2 regions of the Vibrio sp. R10-SG3-ISO3 genome follow, and region 1 is predicted to be linked to the other one. Evidence: predicted binding sites of a transcription regulator. Region 1 holds the regulator's gene; the other holds the start of a gene.

Region 1 (9,855 bases):
GATATCACCAGCAATTTTGAGCGACTTTTCCGCGATGTCACGGGCGTCGAGTTCGGTGTTTTCGAGCAGCGCCGTCGCTGCCGCTTGCGCAAAGTTGCCCCCAGAACCAATCGCGATCAAATCGTTTTCTGGCTGCACCACATCACCATTACCGGTAATGATCAACGATGCCGTCTCATCAGCGACGGCCAACAAAGCTTCAAGCTTGCGCAGCGCACGGTCACTGCGCCAATCTTTGGCCAGCTCAACCGCCGCTTTAGTCAAATGACCTTGGTGCATTTGCAACTTACTTTCAAAACGTTCGAACAAGGTAAACGCGTCGGCAGTACCACCGGCAAATCCCGCAAGTACCTTGTTGTTGTACAAACGGCGAACTTTACGTGCGTTGCCTTTCATCACTGTGTTACCCAGTGATACTTGTCCATCACCAGCAATGACGACTTTGTTGTTACGACGTACGGATACAATGGTAGTCACGGTGGGGCCTCATACTTTATTCATTTGGATGTTAGTCTTTATATGAGGCTATGAAAAACAGAATTCAAGGGTAAAAAAGACATCGCCCCGACAAGAAACCGGGGCGATGTTTTCACTTTGAACGCATTAGACGTCGGCGTTTATTGTGCTTCTTTCCAAATCGCACAAGGCTCGATTTTGGCGCGCTGTAACTTGTGCTTATCACGCTCTGCGTCACGCTTAAATTTGTATGGACCAAGCACCACGCGATACCAACTGCTGTCTTCTTTTTTGCGAATTTTGCTGTTGATGCCTTGGAAAGCAATATCCAACTTACGCGCTTCAGCTTGCTGTGCGGTTTTGTACGCGCCGCACTGCATGATGTAAGGGATCTCAGACACCACCAACTCTTTGGCTTTCACTTCCACTTCACGACTCGGCAACGACTCGACATAATCCCACTTCTCTTCTGGCGGAGGAGGGAGAGTTTGGCTGCTTTTCGCTTTGGGTTTCGGGGTAGGCTTCGCGGGTTGAACCACCGGCGCAGGCGGCTCAGGATCGCTACTAAGTAGATACAACCCATAACCGAACGCCGAGACCAAGACGATGGCCAACAAACCACTGCGCCACGGTTTCTTGCGGCGCGGGGCGGCTTTTTTAGTCGGCTTACGGCTACTGCCGCGCTTTACGTAATCTCTATTCGCCACAACTGATTATCAAACCATTTAATACAACTGCTCGCTATGTTAAAGCAGATTTGTGTGTGAGGACAGACCGGAATTGGAAGCGGCTCAGCAAAACTGGCCGCAAAGTGGCGCGGCCAGCGCGCCCGGCGGCTCAATGACCGTTCAAGTCGTCTAGAGGACGCGCGGCGGCGCGGCGCTATCTCGAATCACCAGTTCTGTTTCGAGCAGTCGAGAGCCGGCACGCACGTCGTGGCCACGGAGGATCTCAAGCATCATCAGCATCGCCTGACGCCCGATTTCATAACGCGGCTGAGAAATCGTCGTGAGTGGTGGATCGCAGTATTGCGCAAACTGAATGTCATCAAAACCCACAACCGATAGATCTTGTGGCACGCGAAGTCCGAGCTTTTTCGCTTCCTGAATCGCGCCAATCGCCATCATATCATTGTGACAAAAAACCGCTGTCGGCGGCTCAGATAAGGCCAACAACTGACGAATCGCCTTCGCACCATCTTCAAATGTGAAGTTGCCTTCTGCGCAATAGTGTTCGTTCATCGTTAGGCCTGCGCGGCGCAACGCTTGTTGATAACCCTGGTGACGGAACTGACACAGTAGAGCACTCTCAGGCCCCGAAATCTGCGCGACACGGCGATGCCCCATCTGAGTCAGGTAGTTGACCGCTTCAAATGCGGAAGTGAGGTTATCAATATGCACGGTGGGCAACTCTAACTCAGGCGCAAACTCGCAGGCCATGACCATCGGCGGCAGATTCTTTTGTTCTGCCTTGCTAACATCAAACGGTAAATCCGTACCGAGCAGCAGCATGCCATCGGCCTGCTTAGTGAATACCAAGTTCACAAAAGAGCTTTCACGCTTTCTTTGTTGGCCGCTGTCCCCAAGCAATACGATGTAACCGTGCTCCATAGCCGCATCTTCAATGCCACGAATGATTTCGGTGTAATAGGGATCGCAAATGTCTGGGATGATCGCGATGATGGTCTTTGATTCGTTTCTACGCAGATTGCGCGCCAGCGAGTTGGGTGAGTAGCCAGCTTCAAGCACCGCCTCTTCGACGCGTTTTCTCGTCGCAGAAGAGACTTTCTCGGGATTCATCAACGCCCGTGATACCGTCGCCGTCGACACTCCCGCAAGCTGGGCAACATCCTTCATTGTCGCCATAAGTTATTAACCCTCTTAATTAAAGATGTAGCGCTTTAGCCACCTAAACCTTGTTGCCTTGATCATAGCGTCTGGTGTGGTGATGACGGGGTCAATCCTGCACCGCTTATGATGATGGTAGGCTGATGCCCACTCTTATTGGCAGCGAAACGCAATCGTTTGGCTCTTGCCAAGGTTCGCTTCGCCTATCCCTTTCCAAACAACTAGTTTATTCATTTCGAAACAGAAAGTTACGGGATATTTAACAAAACCCGAACTATAAAAGAGAGCCAGATCACAAATAAATGAAAAAGAACGAAATCAGCTCACAGCGCCTATCGTCCCTGCCCCTATTTAAACTAATCGGCGTGTTAGCTCAAGTCTTGAGGCTCGATATCGACCGACCAACGGACCTTTTTCGCGCTCGGCAGCAACTCGATAGCCGGCTTAGCACTGGCCAGCAGCTTTTGCATTAACGAGCGCTGCTCGGTTTGCAGCAGTAATTGCCAACGGAACTTACCCGCACGTTTGGCAAGCGGGGCGGGTGTCGGGCCCAGCACCATGCAGCCGGAATCAAACAGAGGGTGGGATTCTAAAGTAAAGCGGACTTGGCGTAGGAACTCTTCCACCAGCTCAGATTGGTTCGCCTCCGCACGAAACAGCGTTAAAAACGAATACGGGGGCAACGCCGCCAGTTTTCGCTCTGCTAAGGCCACCTCGGCGAAGTCCCGATAACTCTTTTTCAGCAGTGCTTGCAATAGGCTGTGCTCTGGGTGGTGGGTTTGCAACAACACTTCACCGGGTTTGCTGGCACGCCCCGCTCGGCCTGCCACCTGAATGAAGAGCTGGGCTAAACGCTCAGAGGCTCGAAAATCGCTGCTGTAGAGTGAGCCATCAACATCCAACAGCGCCACCAGCGTCACATCCGGGAAATGGTGCCCTTTGGCGAGCATTTGCGTGCCGATCAGAATCTGATATTCACCGCGTCGAATGGCGCTTAACGCCTCTTCTAGGCTGCCTTTGCGCCGCGTGCTGTCGCGGTCAATACGAATGGTTTTCTGCTCTGGAAAGAGCGTATGCAGTTGTTTCTCTAGCTGCTCGGTTCCCACCCCAACAGTGACCAGTTGAGTGGAACCACACCCTTGGCACTGGTGGATCGTCGGCTGCTGAGAGCCACAGTGGTGACAGCGAATTTCGCTGCTGTGCTGATGGTAGGTGTAGTAGGCGTCGCAGCGCTTGCATTCCGCGATCCAGCCACATTCGTGACACATCAGAGCCGGGGAAAAGCCGCGTCGATTTAAAAACAGCATCACCTGATTGCCTGCGTTGAGGTGCTTGCGCATTTGAGCGATCAGTGGCGCAGAGAGGCCCCCCTCTAAATAGAGCCCTTTGACGTCAATCACTTGATTGGTGGTGGGCACCGCACTGCCTGCTCGGCGAGACAAATGCAGATGATGATATTTGCCAGACAGCGCATTGTGCAGCGTTTCTAACGCGGGCGTTGCTGAACCAAGCACAATCGGGATCTGCTCTTTGTTGGCGCGCATGACCGCCACATCGCGCGCATGGTAGCGCAAGCTATCTTGCTGCTTGTAAGAGCTATCGTGCTCTTCATCGACAATAATAATGCCCAGATCAGCAAAAGGTGTCAGCAATGCAGATCGCGTCCCAATCACAATGCCGGCCACTTTATCGCGCGCACACAGCCAGGCATTGAGACGCTCGGTGTCATTCAATCCAGAATGTACTACCTCAATCGGCACGTTAAAACGCTTTCGAAAGCGATTGATGGTTTGCGGCGTCAGACCGATTTCCGGCACCAACACCAAAGCCTGCTGACCCCGTTCGAGGACTGGCTTAATCATGTTGAGATATACCTCGGTTTTGCCTGAACCGGTCACCCCTTCGAGCAAAAAGCAGCCAAAACCGCTGAAACTGTTGACCGTCGCGATAGCGATTGCTTGCTCTTCATTCAGCTTTGGTTTCTCGACATCGGCTTCAATGTCAGTGCCCCACTTGGCAAAATGAGGCTTGCGCTCAATCGACTCAATCCAACCTTTGTCTGTCAACGTGCGCAGCACGCTAGTGCTGACCTCTTCATCAATAAAACGTTGGTGTGACGTCGGTCCGTGTTGCAGCATCTGCATCACTTTGGCTTGCTTAACCGCTCGGCCAAATCCATGCATCAATTGATCGCGTCCGGTTGGCGTCAGTTGCCATTCCACCACGGCGGTAAAGTCGGCCGGTTTTCCCTTACGCAGGGCGCTGGGCATCGCATTGGCTAAGGTGTCGCCAAGTGGATATTGGTAAAAGTGGCTGCACCAGTGCAACAAGGTATATAACGAGTCAGGCCAAACAGGTTGACTGTCGAGCACCTGCTTAATCGGCTTGATTTTGTCCATCGGCAGCGATGACTGCTGCACCAAGGCTGTCACGATACCGACTAAGGTTTGACGGCCAAAAGGCACAGACACGCGCCCACCGATCACTGGAAAAAGGTGTCCAGGGATTTGATAGTCAAACTGTTTATCTAGTGGTACGGGTAACGCGACTCGGGCGATGGTGGGTCTCATTCAGTCTTTCACTGCAGGTCGATGACGCGTTTAGTCTAAGGGAAAAGGCAGAGTGAGAAAAGCCAGCGCATCTCAGTGTCTGTATGAGGAGACGCGGGTAACACCACTTCGCGATAACATCCATGCGTCTCCCTCTCCTGCAGCGGCTAAAAAAGTAGCGATTTCTACCCCAAATCGGTTGATCCTAGGCGTACTATTCATTACTATATCGCGCCTTAGAGATATGGCTGCTCTGGCAGCGGTGTCCTAAATCCATTTTACATTAACTACGTGTGGTGTCCGGCTCTGAATCGGATAGCGACACGGCCTATATTGAGGTTACCCCATGAAAGCTGGAATCCACCCAGAATACAAAGCAGTAGCAGCAACTTGTTCTTGTGGCAACACATTTGAGTTCAAATCTACTCTAGACAAAGAATCAATCCACCTAGACGTATGTGACAAATGTCACCCATTCTACACTGGTAAGCAGCGTATCGTTGATACTGGCGGCCGTGTAGATCGCTTTAACAAGCGTTTCGGTGCTCTATCAAGCGGTAAGAAGTAATTCCTTCTCGCGGATAGGAAAAAGGACGCTGCGGCGTCCTTTTTTGTTGCCAGAAATTTAGAGCAATTAACCTATTCACAGCAAAACCCGCAGTCATATCTCTTTCTATCTGGTCTAATCTCCAGTCGTTTCCCACATATTACCCTACTCGCTCGCATTCTGACCTAGGCAGCTTGACTCAGTTCCTCTAAAATGATTAACCCCCTTTGTGCTGAATCATTTTAACGAGTACCTATTTCTATGCCTGATGACCACCGTCAAGACCTGACCCCTGAAGAACAATTTCGCCAAAAAGCGCTCGACTACCATGCCTTTCCAAAACCAGGCAAGATCTCTGTCGAGCTGACCACCCAAGCAGAAACCGCGCAAGATCTCGCGCTCGCCTACAGCCCAGGCGTGGCCGAGCCGGTACGAGAGATCGCTCAAAACCCCGATAATGTCTATAAGTACACTGCAAAAGGCAATATGGTGGCAGTGATCTCCAACGGCACAGCGATTCTTGGCCTAGGTAATCTTGGCCCACTGGCATCAAAGCCCGTGATGGAAGGCAAAGCCCTGCTGTTTAAGCGCTTTGCAGGTTTGGACTCCATCGACATCGAAGTCAAACATCGCACCATCGATGAGTTTGTCGACACGGTCGCCAACATCGCGGATACCTTTGGCGGCATCAACTTAGAAGACATCAAAGCGCCAGACTGCTTTGAAATCGAAAAACAATTAATTGAGCGCTGTGATGTGCCAGTCTTCCATGATGACCAACACGGTACCGCCATTGTGACGGCTGCTGGCATGTTAAACGCCATTGAGCTGCAAGGTAAAAAACTGGAAGACGCCGTGATTGTCTGTCTGGGCGCCGGTGCGGCTGCCATCGCTTGTATGGAGCTGCTGATCAAGTGCGGCGCGATGCGCGAGAAAATTTACATGCTGGATCGCAAAGGTGTGATCCACACTCGACGTGATGATCTCAACGAATACAAACAACTGTTTGCCAACAACACCGACAAACGTACGCTGCAAGATGTCATCGAAGGCGCCGATCTGTTCCTTGGCGTTTCTGGTCCTAACCTGTTATCGCCAGATGATCTTAAATTGATGGCCGACAAACCCATCGTGTTTGCCTGCTCTAACCCAGATCCTGAGATCAAACCTGAGCTCGCTCATGATGTACGCAATGACCTCATTATGGGTACAGGTCGCAGTGACTACCCGAACCAAGTCAACAACGTACTTTGCTTCCCGTTTATTTTCCGTGGCGCACTGGATGTACGTGCTAGCGAGATCAACGATGAGATGAAGCTCGCTGCCGTAGCGGCGATCCGTCAACTGGCGAAGGAAGAGGTCCCTGCCAATGTTCTGACCGCCGCGGGTGTGGATTCACTCTCGTTTGGCCCAGACTACATTATTCCAAAACCGATGGACCCAAGACTACTCCCCCGCGTCGCCAAAGCGGTCGCGTTAGCCGCGGTAGAATCCGGGGTGGCACGCATTGAGCTGCCTGACCATTACATGGATATCGAGTAACCTTGACGCCCACTACCAGCCACGACCTTTGCCTCTGGCTGAGCAAAAACAACAAAGCCGCTGACGATGTCAGCGGCTTTTGCATTCAAATTCGGTGCAAAACAGGGCGAGCGTTAGTCGTCAAACGCCTCAAACTCAATCCCCATCTCCGTCATCAGCTTTTTCACTTCAGCGGGAATATCATCTGGACGGTCTTTACGCAAATCTTCATCCGTCGGTAATGGTTGACCTGTGTAAGCGTGCAAGAACGCTTCACACAACAACTCACTGTTGGTGGCATGACGCAGGTTGTTGATCTGGCGGCGCGTACGCTCGTCTGTTAATACCTTAAGGACTTTAAGTGGGATGGAGACCGTGATTTTTTTCACTTGCTCACTTTTCTTACCGTGTTCTGCGTATGGGCTAATGTATTCGCCATTCCAGTCTGCCATTGCGCACCTTTATATTTGCGTATGAGTGTTTAAACCACAATTTTAACGGTATTTATGGCTACAAGCAAAGACATATAGACGTCTAGAAGTGTTGACGTCTTAAAAAATGAGAAGTAAAGTGGTTGGCGATAGGAGTGAATCGGCCCAAACTGTGAGTGTGTCGCAGCACTACACCACATTGGGTGCCGGATACACCTGATAAGCAACAGGTATATCGCATTCCCTAAAACAAGTCACTACTGTTCGCAAGGAAAACGCTATGAGCACGCGCAAACCCGCCACCATCGCGGTACGTACTGGTATCGAGTCAGACACCCAACATCACGCTGTCGTTCCCCCTATTTATCTCTCGACCAATTATGGCTTTCCGGCGTTTGGTGAAGTGCCGAAATACGATTACACGCGTTCTGGTAACCCGAACCGTGGCCTGCTTGAAACGGCGCTGTATGAGTTAGAAGGTGGAGAAGGCGCTGTAGTGACCAATTGTGGCACCTCAGCGCTCAACCTTTGGGTCTCTGCGTTTGTCGGTCCAGATGATTTGATTGTCGCGCCACACGATTGCTACGGTGGCACCTATCGACTCTTCAATACCCGCGCGCAAAAGGGCGACTTCAACGTGTTGTTCGTCGACCAATCCGATGACGCAGCCTTGACCGCCGCCATCAACCAGAAACCCAAGCTTATCCTGTTGGAAACGCCATCAAATCCTTTGGTGCGTGTGGTGGATATCGAGAAAGTTTGCCAGCAAGCGAAACAAGTTGGCGCGCTGGTCGCGGTTGACAATACCTTCTTAACCCCGATTTTCCAGAAGCCACTCGAACTGGGTGCCGATTTCGTTATTCACTCAACCACCAAATACATCAACGGTCACTCCGATGTGATTGGCGGCGTGGTGATCACCAAAACCAAAGCGCACGCTGAAGAACTGGCTTGGTGGGGCAACTGCATTGGGGCCACCGGCACGCCGTTTGATAGCTACATGACGCTGCGTGGCATCCGCACGTTGGGCGCACGAATGAAGGTGCACGAACAAAGCTCGGCAAACATTCTCGACTTTCTGAAAACAGAGTCACTGGTTGGCCGCATCTATCACCCAAGCTTGCCGGATCACCCTGGTCATGACATCGCCAAGAAACAACAATCAGGCTTTGGTTCTATGCTCAGCTTCGAGTTCGCTGGCAGCTTTGAAGAACTGAAACAGTTTGTCGGTGAGCTGAAACTCTTCTCGCTTGCAGAATCGCTAGGCGGCGTAGAAAGCCTCATTTGTCACCCAGCGTCAATGACCCACCGTGCGATGGGCGAAGAGGCGTTGGCCGAGGCAGGTGTCTCTCAGCAACTGCTGCGTCTGTCTGTCGGTCTTGAAGATGCCGATGACCTGATTGACGATCTCAAGCAAGCCTTTAACTGTGTGAAGGAGTCCGCGTAATGACGACATCGCGTCAACTGCATAAATTTGGTGGTAGCAGCTTAGCGGATCCGGAGTGCTACCGCCGGGTAGTCACCATACTCAAAGAATACTCTGGCAGCGATGATCTGATCGTTGTCTCAGCGGCCGGTAAAACCACCAATCATTTGATTGAATTTACCGAAGCGCTCTATAAAGACGGCCGCCTTGCCCATGAAGCGTTGCAGTCGGTACGACAATTCCAAACAGGGCTTATCGAAGCCTTGATTGACAGTGACGACGAACAAGCGCACATGCTGGCGACGCTCAAAGACGAGTTCACCACCCTCGGTGAATTAAGCGCCCCGTTAAGCGAGGCGGAGCGAGCTGCGGTACTTGGCCACGGTGAAATGTGGTCCTCAAGATTGCTGGCCGCGCTATTGAATCAAGCGGGTTTACCTGCCATCGCGCAAGACTCTCGCACTTTCTTACGAGCAGAAACCGGCACGCAACCTGAAGTGGATCGTGGCCAATCCTACCCATTACTGAAAGAAATTTTGGCGCAACACTCACAGCGTCGTCTGGTGTTTACCGGCTTTATGGCGCAAAACCAAGCAGGCCAAACCGTGCTGCTTGGCCGAAACGGATCCGATTACTCTGCCACCGTGATTGGCGCGCTCGCAGAGGTCAGTCGCGTCACGATTTGGAGTGACGTTGCTGGCGTATACAGCGCAGACCCTCGCCTTGTCAGTGATGCTTGTCTTCTGCCCCTATTGCGACTGGATGAAGCAAGTGAACTGGCACGCCTTGCCGCCCCCGTGCTGCATAGCCGTACCTTGCAGCCTGTCGCTCAAAGTACGATGGACTTACACCTGCGCTGCAGTTACGACCCTGAATCTGGCTCTAGCCGCATTGAGCGCGTCCTCGCCTCTGGGCGTGGTGCCAAGATCATCTCCTCACTCAATGACGTGTTGTTGATTCAGTTAAACTTCGCCTATGGACATGATTTCAATCGCATGGAAAAAGAAGTGCTGAGCAGTTTGAAACGCGCCCAACTTGAACCTTTGACTTATGAAGTCCAAGCGGATAAGCACTCATT
Region 2 (9,855 bases), on a different contig from region 1:
GCTCTCGCTCCCAGCTCGCGTCATACAAACCGAGCGCTAAAAAAGGCCCGATGAGCATATAGACGACCAGACTGGGCATCACCACAAGGTGGGTGCCTTGCCACTGGACGAGGAGAACAATGCCGATGGCCGCCGCCATAAAGCACAAGCCGTAGAAAGCGCTAATCAGCGGCATGCGAACAAAGTCGTGCAAGCCGAGCGCGAGCCAATGAAATGGGGCAGAGATACTGACCTGATTACACGGTATGGTGCGCGCGTATTCGTGGTCGCTGACTTCCTTATGTTTTTGCTCTTTGAAGTCATGTGGGTTAACCGTACGAGGCATAACTCCTCCTTGATCAATCTCGATTCTCATCCTCTTCTTTGCCTTTTTACTGGTGGCCGAGAAAAGGGGTTGTTATGTATTTGTAAACAGAAGACGTTTTTAAACGCAAGCCGTTCGCAAACACGAGAGAGTGCTGACCCGATTCGCTGATGTGCTCCTAGACGCTGACGTTAAAGGGTGTGAACTCTCAGTTTTATGTTGGTGCCGTGATCTGAACACAAGCTTTGCGCGTGTTACTCGGCGCAGAGGGGATGGCAGTCACGTCTGGTTTTATACGTAAAGACGTCATCCTTGGATGCGTTCATTTAACATATTGTTAACTATTGACCTCAATGGCGTAAATTACAACCTGGGAGGTTAAATTTTGTTCAATGATGGGTGGGGATGCGAGGTCGGGGTGAGCACAGCGAGCGAGGAGGCCAGATAGCAGGCAAAAGAAAGGGCTTTTGGCGAACCAAAAGCCCTGAAATAGTGTGGCTCAGTGATTACTTGAGACCAGCGAAGTCACGCAGTTCTGCGGCTTTATTCGTCGCTTCCCAAGGGAACTCTTCACGACCGAAGTGGCCGTAAGCGGCGGTCTTCTTGTAGATTGGCTGAAGTAGGTTCAGCATCTCTTGCAGGCCGTATGGACGTAGATCGAAGAACTGACGTACCGCTTCAATGATGATGTCGTGCGAGACTTTCTCAGTACCGAACGTTTCCACCATGATAGACGTTGGATCCGCAACACCGATTGCGTAAGACAATTGGATTTCACAGCGATCTGCCATACCCGCCGCGACGATGTTTTTCGCCACGTAGCGTGCTGCGTAAGCGGCACTACGGTCTACTTTCGATGGATCTTTACCAGAGAATGCACCACCACCGTGACGCGCTGCGCCGCCGTAGGTATCAACGATGATCTTACGACCGGTCAAACCACAGTCGCCCATTGGGCCACCGATAACAAAACGACCGGTTGGGTTGATGAAGAAGTTAGTGTCTTTGTTGAGCCACTCAGCCGGTAGAACAGGTTTGATGATCTCTTCCATTACCGCTTCGCGCAGATCCGGCGTTGAGATAGAGTCACAGTGCTGAGTTGACAGTACGACCGCATCGATACCAACGATCTTACCTTCGTTGTACTGGAACGTAACCTGAGATTTTGCATCTGGACGCAACCATGGCAGTGTGCCGTTCTTACGTACTTCCGCTTGCTTTTGCACTAGGCGGTGTGAGTAAGTGATAGGCGCTGGCATGAGGACTTCAGTCTCGTTACATGCGTAACCAAACATGATGCCTTGGTCACCGGCACCTTGCTCTTTTGGATCCGCTTTGTCGACACCTTGGTTGATGTCTGGAGACTGTTTACCGATGGTGTTTAGCACTGCACACGAATCCGCGTCAAAGCCCATGTCAGAGTGAACGTAGCCAATTTCACGTACGGTTTGGCGTGTTAACTCTTCGATGTCTACCCATGCAGAAGTGGTGATTTCACCGCCGACCATGACCATACCGGTCTTGACGTAGGTTTCACACGCTACGCGAGCTTTTGGATCTTGCTCGAGGATCGCATCGAGAACCGCATCTGAGATTTGGTCTGCAATTTTATCTGGATGGCCTTCTGATACGGATTCAGAAGTAAACAGGTGCTTAGCCATGAGAGCTCCATTTAATCTGTTGGATGGGCGTCATTGCTCGCCCAGCACAAAAATAAGGTTAAATTATGTAGGTGTATCTACATCTAGACGTCTATTCTAGTTTTGCGTGCTCGAATTACAAGTTATTTTTGTGATTTAAGTAGAGTAAAAACGCGTATTTTTCTCAATCCGCCGCGTGAGGTAAAGAGCAATCGTTTGCATCAAACAGTAACGAAAACCGGCGGTCCTCGAGAAATTTGCAATAAATATCTTAGATCTGGCGCTGATTAGACAGTAATCGATTGCACCTGCGTAGATGCTCTGCGAGAATTATCGCCCACCTTAGTTATCAATTCGCTTAATGCATTCAGGAGCAGACATGTCTTCTCGTAAACACTTGGCCAATGCAATTCGTGCACTTAGCATGGATGGTGTTCAACAAGCTAATTCCGGTCACCCAGGCGCACCGATGGGGATGGCGGATATCGCCGAAGTTCTTTGGCGTTCACACTTAAACCACAACCCAGCGAACCCAGAATGGGCAAACCGCGACCGTTTCGTGCTATCAAACGGCCACGGCTCAATGCTGATTTACTCTTTGCTGCACCTAAGTGGTTACGAGCTGTCTATTGACGATCTGAAAAACTTCCGTCAGCTTCATTCAAAAACGCCGGGCCACCCAGAATATGGTTATGCACCGGGCGTAGAAACCACCACTGGTCCTCTTGGTCAGGGCATCACAAACGCAGTGGGCATGGCGCTGGCAGAGAAAGCATTAGCGGCGCAGTTCAATAAAGAAGGCCATGACATCATCGACCACTTCACCTACGTATTCATGGGTGATGGCTGTTTGATGGAAGGGATCTCTCACGAAGCATGTTCACTAGCGGGCACTCTGGGCCTTGGCAAGCTGATCGCTTTTTGGGATGACAATGGCATCTCGATTGATGGTGAAGTGGAAGGTTGGTTCTCTGACGATACACCAAAACGCTTTGAAGCTTACGGTTGGCACGTTATTCCAGCTGTCGATGGTCATGATGCTGAGGCGATCAACGCCGCCATCACTGCCGCGAAAGCGGACCCTCGTCCTACTCTGATTTGTACTAAGACCATCATTGGTTTTGGTTCACCAAACAAAGCGGGCTCTCACGATTGTCACGGCGCGCCACTAGGTGCAGACGAAATCAAAGCTGCGCGTGAGTTCCTAGGTTGGGAGCACCCAGCGTTTGAGATTCCAGCAGACGTATACGAGCAGTGGGATGCGAAAACCGCAGGCGCAGCATCTGAAGCGGCGTGGAACGCTCAGTTTGAGGCTTACGCAGCGGCGTACCCAACAGAAGCGGCGGAGCTGAAACGTCGTCTCAACGGTGAGCTTCCTGCGCAATGGGAAGAGAAAGCGAATCAAATCATTGCTGATCTGCAAGCCAACCCAGCTAACATTGCCTCGCGCAAAGCGTCTCAAAATGCGCTTGAAGCGTTCGGTAAAATGCTGCCTGAGTTTATGGGCGGTTCGGCGGACCTTGCGCCATCCAACTTGACCATGTGGTCGGGCTCAAAATCACTGGAAGCAGACGATTTCTCAGGTAACTACATTCACTACGGTGTGCGTGAGTTCGGTATGACGGCCATCATGAATGGTATTGCGCTGCATGGCGGTTTTGTCCCTTACGGTGCGACCTTCTTGATGTTTATGGAGTACGCTCGTAACGCGATGCGTATGGCCGCGCTGATGAAAATTCAGAACATCCAAGTATACACGCATGACTCGATTGGTTTGGGTGAAGATGGCCCAACGCACCAACCCGTTGAGCAAATGGCGTCACTTCGCCTAACGCCAAACATGAGCACATGGCGTCCATGTGACCAAGTGGAATCTGCGGTCGCTTGGAAATTGGCGATTGAGCGTAAAGATGGCCCAACGTCTCTGATTTTTTCTCGTCAAAACCTCGAGCAGCAAGCGCGTGACGCTGAGCAAGTGGCTAACATCGCTAAGGGTGGTTACATCCTAAAAGATTGCGCGGGCAAGCCAGAGCTTATCCTTATCGCCACCGGTTCTGAAGTGGAACTGGCTGTTGAAGCGGCGGCGCAGCTTACTGCTGAAGGCAAGCAAGTACGCGTGGTGTCTATGCCATCGACGGATGCGTTCGATAAGCAAGACGCAGCGTACCGTGAATCCGTACTGCCAGCAGACGTAACAGCACGTATCGCTATCGAAGCGGGTATTGCGGACTTCTGGTACAAGTATGTCGGCTTTGGCGGCAAGATCATCGGTATGACAACCTTCGGTGAATCAGCGCCTGCTGGAGAACTGTTCAAGCTGTTTGGATTCACGACAGAAAACGTTGTGAACACAGCGAAGGAACTGCTTGCTTAATTGTGGCGATGTAGTTTGAAGGAAACCGAGTCGTGAGTGGCTCGGTTTTTTTATTGTAGTTCCTAGTTCCTAGTTCCTAGTTCCTAGTTCCTAGTGCCTAGAAATATGCGGTTTCGGGGATTGGAACTCGCATCTGGGCACGGGCTCAGTTACTATCTGTGACACGAAAATCAGGTAGGGTGAGGAAAGGATGCTTAAAATTGCGATCAATGGATTTGGACGTATCGGTCGTAATGTGTTGCGCGCGGTTTACGAGAGCGGCAAACATCAGCAGATCAAAGTGGTCGCGGTCAACGAGTTGGCACAGCCTGATGCGATGGCGCACTTACTGCAATACGATACGAGCCACGGTCGTTTTGGCAAAAAAATCACCCATGACCAAGAGCATATCTATATTCATCACGGCGTCGTGGAGAGTGGCGACTTTGATTCGATTCGGATTTTGCACCTAAACGACATAGAGCTACTGCCTTGGCGCGATCTTGAGGTCGATATGGTACTCGACTGCACCGGTGTCTATGGCTCGCAAGCCGATGGCCAAGCGCACATCAAAGCCGGCGCTAAAAAAGTGCTTTTCTCCCACCCAGGCGCCAGTGATCTCGACCACACCATCATCTATGGCGTGAACCATGAAACATTAACCGCAGAGCATCGCGTCGTTTCTAACGGTTCGTGTACGACCAACTGTATTGTCCCTATCATCAAAGCGTTGGATGATGCTTTTGGTATCGACTCTGGCACGATCACCACCATTCATTCCTCAATGAATGATCAGCAGGTGATTGATGCGTATCACAATGATTTGCGTCGTACTCGAGCCGCCAGCCAATCCATCATTCCAGTTGATACGAAATTGCACAAAGGGATTGAAAGAATCTTCCCGAAATTTTCCAACAAATTCGAAGCCATATCCGTGCGCGTTCCCACGGTAAACGTCACAGCGATGGATTTAAGTGTCACAATTAATACGAATGTGAAAGTTAATGACGTAAATCAAACCATTGTTAACGCATCTCAGTGTACATTACACGGCATTGTTGACTATACTGAAGCGCCGCTCGTATCGATTGACTTTAATCACGATCCCCACAGTGCCATTGTTGATGGTTCCCAGACTCGCGTGAGTAATGGGCACCTAGTCAAAATGTTGGTTTGGTGTGATAACGAATGGGGCTTTGCGAACCGCATGCTGGATACTGCGCTCGCAATGCAGGCCGCTTCAGAACAAGCTGGGTAGTGCCGTTTAGCGGTCATTTTTACCTAGATTGGAAGCGCCGAAAGGCGAAGGAGTAATATTTATTTTTACCCTTGAAATAAATATTGATAATCTCCATATCAAAACCAGTTTGAAGAATTAATAGGCTTGGCAGGGTTGCCGAGTGACTGAAAACTTTATTTTTTGAATAGTTGAGAGGACAAACCATGTCTGTAATCAAGATGACTGACCTGGATCTAGCAGGTAAACGTGTATTCATCCGTGCTGACCTAAACGTGCCAGTAAAAGACGGCAAAGTAACTTCTGATGCGCGTATCCTCGCGTCTCTACCAACAATCAAGCACTGCCTAGAAGCAGGCGCGAAAGTGATGGTTACTTCTCACCTAGGTCGCCCAACAGAGGGTGAATACGCGGAAGAGTTCTCTCTACAACCTGTCGTAAACTACCTAAACGATGCACTTGACTGCGAAGTTAAGCTAGCGAAAGACTACCTAAACGGTCTAGAGCTGAACGCGGGCGAGCTTGTTGTTCTAGAAAACGTTCGTTTCAACGTTGGCGAGAAGAAAAACGACGAAGCACTGTCTAAGCAGTACGCTGCACTTTGTGACATCTTCGTAATGGACGCATTCGGTACGGCTCACCGTGCACAAGCATCAACTCACGGTGTGGGTATGCACGCCGACGTTGCGTGTGCAGGTCCTCTACTTGCGAACGAGCTAGAAGCGCTAGGTAAAGCAATGGACAAGCCTGCGCGTCCAATGGTTGCTATCGTTGGTGGTTCAAAAGTGTCGACTAAGCTGACTGTGCTTGAGTCTCTGTCTAAAATCGCTGACCAACTGGTTGTCGGTGGCGGTATTGCTAACACCTTCATCGCAGCGGCTGGCCACAACGTAGGTAAATCGCTATACGAGGCAGACCTAGTCGACACAGCGAAAAAGCTAATGGAAGAGTGCGCGATTCCAGTGGCGACTGACGTTGCTTGTGCAAAAGCATTTGATGAGAACGCAGAAGCGGAAATCAAAGACGTATCTGAAGTTCAAGACGACGACATGATTTTCGACCTAGGTCCAAACTCTACCGCGCAATTGGCTGAGATTCTGAAGAACGCGAAAACCATCCTTTGGAACGGTCCTGTGGGCGTATTCGAATTCAAGAACTTCGAAGCGGGCACAAAAGGTATCTCTGAAGCGATCGCAGCGTCTGAAGGTTTCTCTGTTGCAGGCGGTGGTGACACGCTAGCGGCGATCGACAAGTTCGGTATCAAAGCAGATGTGTCTTACATCTCAACGGGCGGCGGTGCGTTCCTTGAGTTTGTAGAAGGTAAAGTCCTTCCAGCGGTTGAAATGCTAGAAGCACGCGCTAAGTAATTGATAGAAAGCGGGGGAGTCTCTCTCCCGCTTTCTTGTTTGCGGCACATCACATTTTTGCTAGAATAGCGCAAGTTGTGAGCAAACGTTTGCAAGAATTTAAACTGAAAAGTTTTATTTTTATAACGACCATTTTTAAAAATGACAGCTAATAGGATTAAATCCATGTCTAAGATCTTCGATTTCGTAAAACCAGGTGTTATCTCTGGCGATGACGTTCAGAAAGTGTTTGAAGTTGCAAAGGAAAACAACTTCGCTCTACCAGCAGTGAACGTAGTAAACACAGACTCAATCAACGGCGTTCTAGAAGCAGCAGCGAAAGTAAAAGCGCCTGTTGTGGTTCAGTTCTCTAACGGCGGTGCCGGTTTCTTTGCGGGTAAAGGTCTAAAACTTGAAGGTCAAGACGCACAAGTGCTTGGCGCAGTTGCTGGCGCGAAGTACGTTCACGCTGTTGCAGAATCTTACGGTGTGCCTGTTATTCTTCACACTGACCACGCAGCGAAAAAACTGCTTCCTTGGATCGACGGTCTACTAGATGCGGGTGAAGAGTTCTTCGCTCAAACTGGCAAGCCACTTTTTTCTTCTCACATGATTGACCTTTCTGAAGAGTCTCTAGAAGAGAACATCGAGATCTCAGCAAAATACCTAGCTCGCATGGCGAAAATGGGTATGACGCTAGAAATCGAACTAGGCTGTACTGGTGGTGAAGAAGACGGCGTTGACAACTCACACATGGACGCATCTGAGCTGTACACTTCTCCAGAAGACGTGGCTTACGCTTACGAGAAATTGGTGGCAATCAGCCCTCGTTTCACTATCGCAGCGTCTTTCGGTAACGTACACGGCGTTTACAAGCCAGGTAACGTTGTACTGACTCCAACTATCCTACGTGACTCTCAAGCGTACTGTGCTGAGAAGTTTGGTATTGCACCTAACGCACTAAACTTCGTATTCCACGGTGGTTCTGGTTCAACTGAAGCAGAAATCCAAGAGTCAATCAGCTACGGTGTCATCAAAATGAACATCGATACTGATACTCAGTGGGCAACATGGGACGGTATCCGTAAGTACGAAGCGGAAAACCACGATTACCTACAAGGTCAAATCGGTAACCCAACTGGCGAAGATGCGCCAAACAAGAAGTACTACGATCCACGCGTATGGCTACGTGCTGGTCAAGCTTCAATGGTTGCTCGTCTAGAGAAAGCATTTGCTGACCTAAACGCGGTTGATGTTCTGTAATTCAGCCCGTCACTTTGATTGATAAGAAGCCGCTCATCGAGCGGCTTTTTTTGTGTCCGCTTTTTAATACAAATGAATATAAATTGTTATAAACTCTGGCGAAATACCATGGCTTTGCGTAATCTGTAAGCTACAACTATTCAACTAAGTCACTTTAATAGAGGAAAGAGAGTATGGCAGAAGAATCAACAGGGATTGAAACGCCAATCATCGACAGCTTGTCTCACGCCGAATCTTGGCTAAATAACAATTCAGATTTACTGATTCAGTATGGTGTGAACATCATTTCTGCGATCGCTATACTGTTTATTGGTAACATCATTGTTAAAAGCATTGCTAACAGCATATCTAAAGTTTTAGAGAAGAAGCAGATGGATAAAGCGGTCGTCGACTTTATTCATGGTCTGGTTCGCTACCTACTCTTTGTGATTGTGTTGATTGCCGCGCTTGGCCGAATTGGTGTTCAAACGGCGTCTGTGGTTGCGGTTATCGGTGCGGCCGGTCTTGCGGTTGGTTTAGCGTTGCAAGGCTCGCTGTCTAACTTCGCAGCGGGTGTGTTGATTGTTGCGTTTCGTCCTTTCAAATCCGGTGATTATGTTGAGATTGCCGGTGTGGCAGGCAGCGTTGATTCCATCCAAATCTTCCAAACGGTGCTGAAAACGCCTGACAACAAAATGGTCGTGGTGCCAAACGCTGGCGTTATCGGCGGTGCGATCACCAACTACTCTCGTCATGAAACGCGACGTGTTGATCTCGTGATTGGCGTTTCCTACAAGGCAGATCTTAAGCAGACCAAGCAAGTGATCCGTGAAACGTTGGAAAAAGATCCGCGTATCTTGAAAAATCCAGATATCACGATTGGTGTTCTCGCTTTGGCGGATTCTTCGGTGAACTTTGTGGTTCGTCCTTGGGTGAAAACGGCGGACTACTGGGGGGTTTACTTCGACGCCATGCAAAACATTAAAGAAGCGTTGGATGCGGCGGGTATTGAGATTCCATTCCCACAAATGGACGTGCATCTCAACAAAGTCGACTAATACGATTGAACGACGTAAAGCGAAAAGCGAGGCCCTTGAGCCTCGCTTTGTTTTATCCACTCATCCCCAGCCTTGCAGCAAGTGCTTGGCGAGCATGCCCGCGATGACCCACATCATGGTACCGACCAGAAAATCAATCACTTGTTTTACTCTAGGTTTGGATAAGGTGGGCGCCAATTTAGCGGCGCCAATCGACAGCCCGTAAAACCACACAAAGGACGCCAAGATAGTACCGATGGCGAAAGAGAGTCGCTCCTGACCTTCGAATTGGCCGCCGATGGATCCCAAAATAACCACGGTATCGAGATAAAGGTGCGGATTGAATACGGTGACGGCGAGCGCGCCTAAAATGACCGCTTTACGACCGCGCGATAGCTCACTGCTTTGTAGCCCTTCGCTGTGGGAGGCCAGCGCACTTTTCAGAGAAAGAAACCCATAGTAGCCGAGAAACAGAATGCCGCCGATGGTCACTAAAGTCAGCAAGGTCTCATTTTGTGACAGAATCGCCCCGCCGCCAAAAATACCGACAGAGATAAACAGCATGTCGAGAAAGCTGCAGATCGTCGCCGTAGTCAGGTGGTGTTGACGTTTGATGCCTTGATTCAGTACGTAAGCATTTTGCGCGCCAATGGGGATAATCATACTGGCCCCTAAGCCAAACCCTTGCAGCATTAA

The links. The regulator MetJ, encoded in region 1, represses methionine synthesis genes. The targets are predictions, from matches to a motif close to TTAGACNTNTANANGTCTAA.
Region 2: a site for MetJ is predicted at 2,041-2,060, ahead of metK (methionine adenosyltransferase). Genes of this name have one in related genera too.

What each region holds. Positions count from the first base shown of each region.
Region 1 is NZ_JCBDHE010000002.1:6,736-16,590, reverse strand. Features, by position in the region: gene hslV (ATP-dependent protease subunit HslV) at 1-477, opposite strand, end outside; gene AC6R1A_RS00135 (SPOR domain-containing protein) at 618-1,163, opposite strand; gene cytR (DNA-binding transcriptional regulator CytR) at 1,314-2,321, opposite strand; gene priA (primosomal protein N') at 2,672-4,873, opposite strand; gene rpmE (50S ribosomal protein L31) at 5,199-5,420, shown strand; gene AC6R1A_RS00115 (malic enzyme-like NAD(P)-binding protein) at 5,661-6,941, shown strand; gene metJ (met regulon transcriptional regulator MetJ) at 7,055-7,372, opposite strand; gene AC6R1A_RS00105 (O-succinylhomoserine (thiol)-lyase) at 7,632-8,798, shown strand; gene AC6R1A_RS00100 (bifunctional aspartate kinase/homoserine dehydrogenase II) at 8,798-9,855, shown strand, end outside.
Region 2 is NZ_JCBDHE010000010.1:23-9,877, forward strand. Features, by position in the region: partial or broken gene AC6R1A_RS01360 (DUF2189 domain-containing protein) at 1-325, opposite strand, end outside; gene metK (methionine adenosyltransferase) at 811-1,965, opposite strand; gene tkt (transketolase) at 2,324-4,318, shown strand; gene epd (erythrose-4-phosphate dehydrogenase) at 4,509-5,555, shown strand; gene AC6R1A_RS01380 (phosphoglycerate kinase) at 5,741-6,901, shown strand; gene fbaA (class II fructose-bisphosphate aldolase) at 7,067-8,143, shown strand; gene mscS (small-conductance mechanosensitive channel MscS) at 8,317-9,180, shown strand; gene AC6R1A_RS01395 (LysE/ArgO family amino acid transporter) at 9,241-9,855, opposite strand, start outside.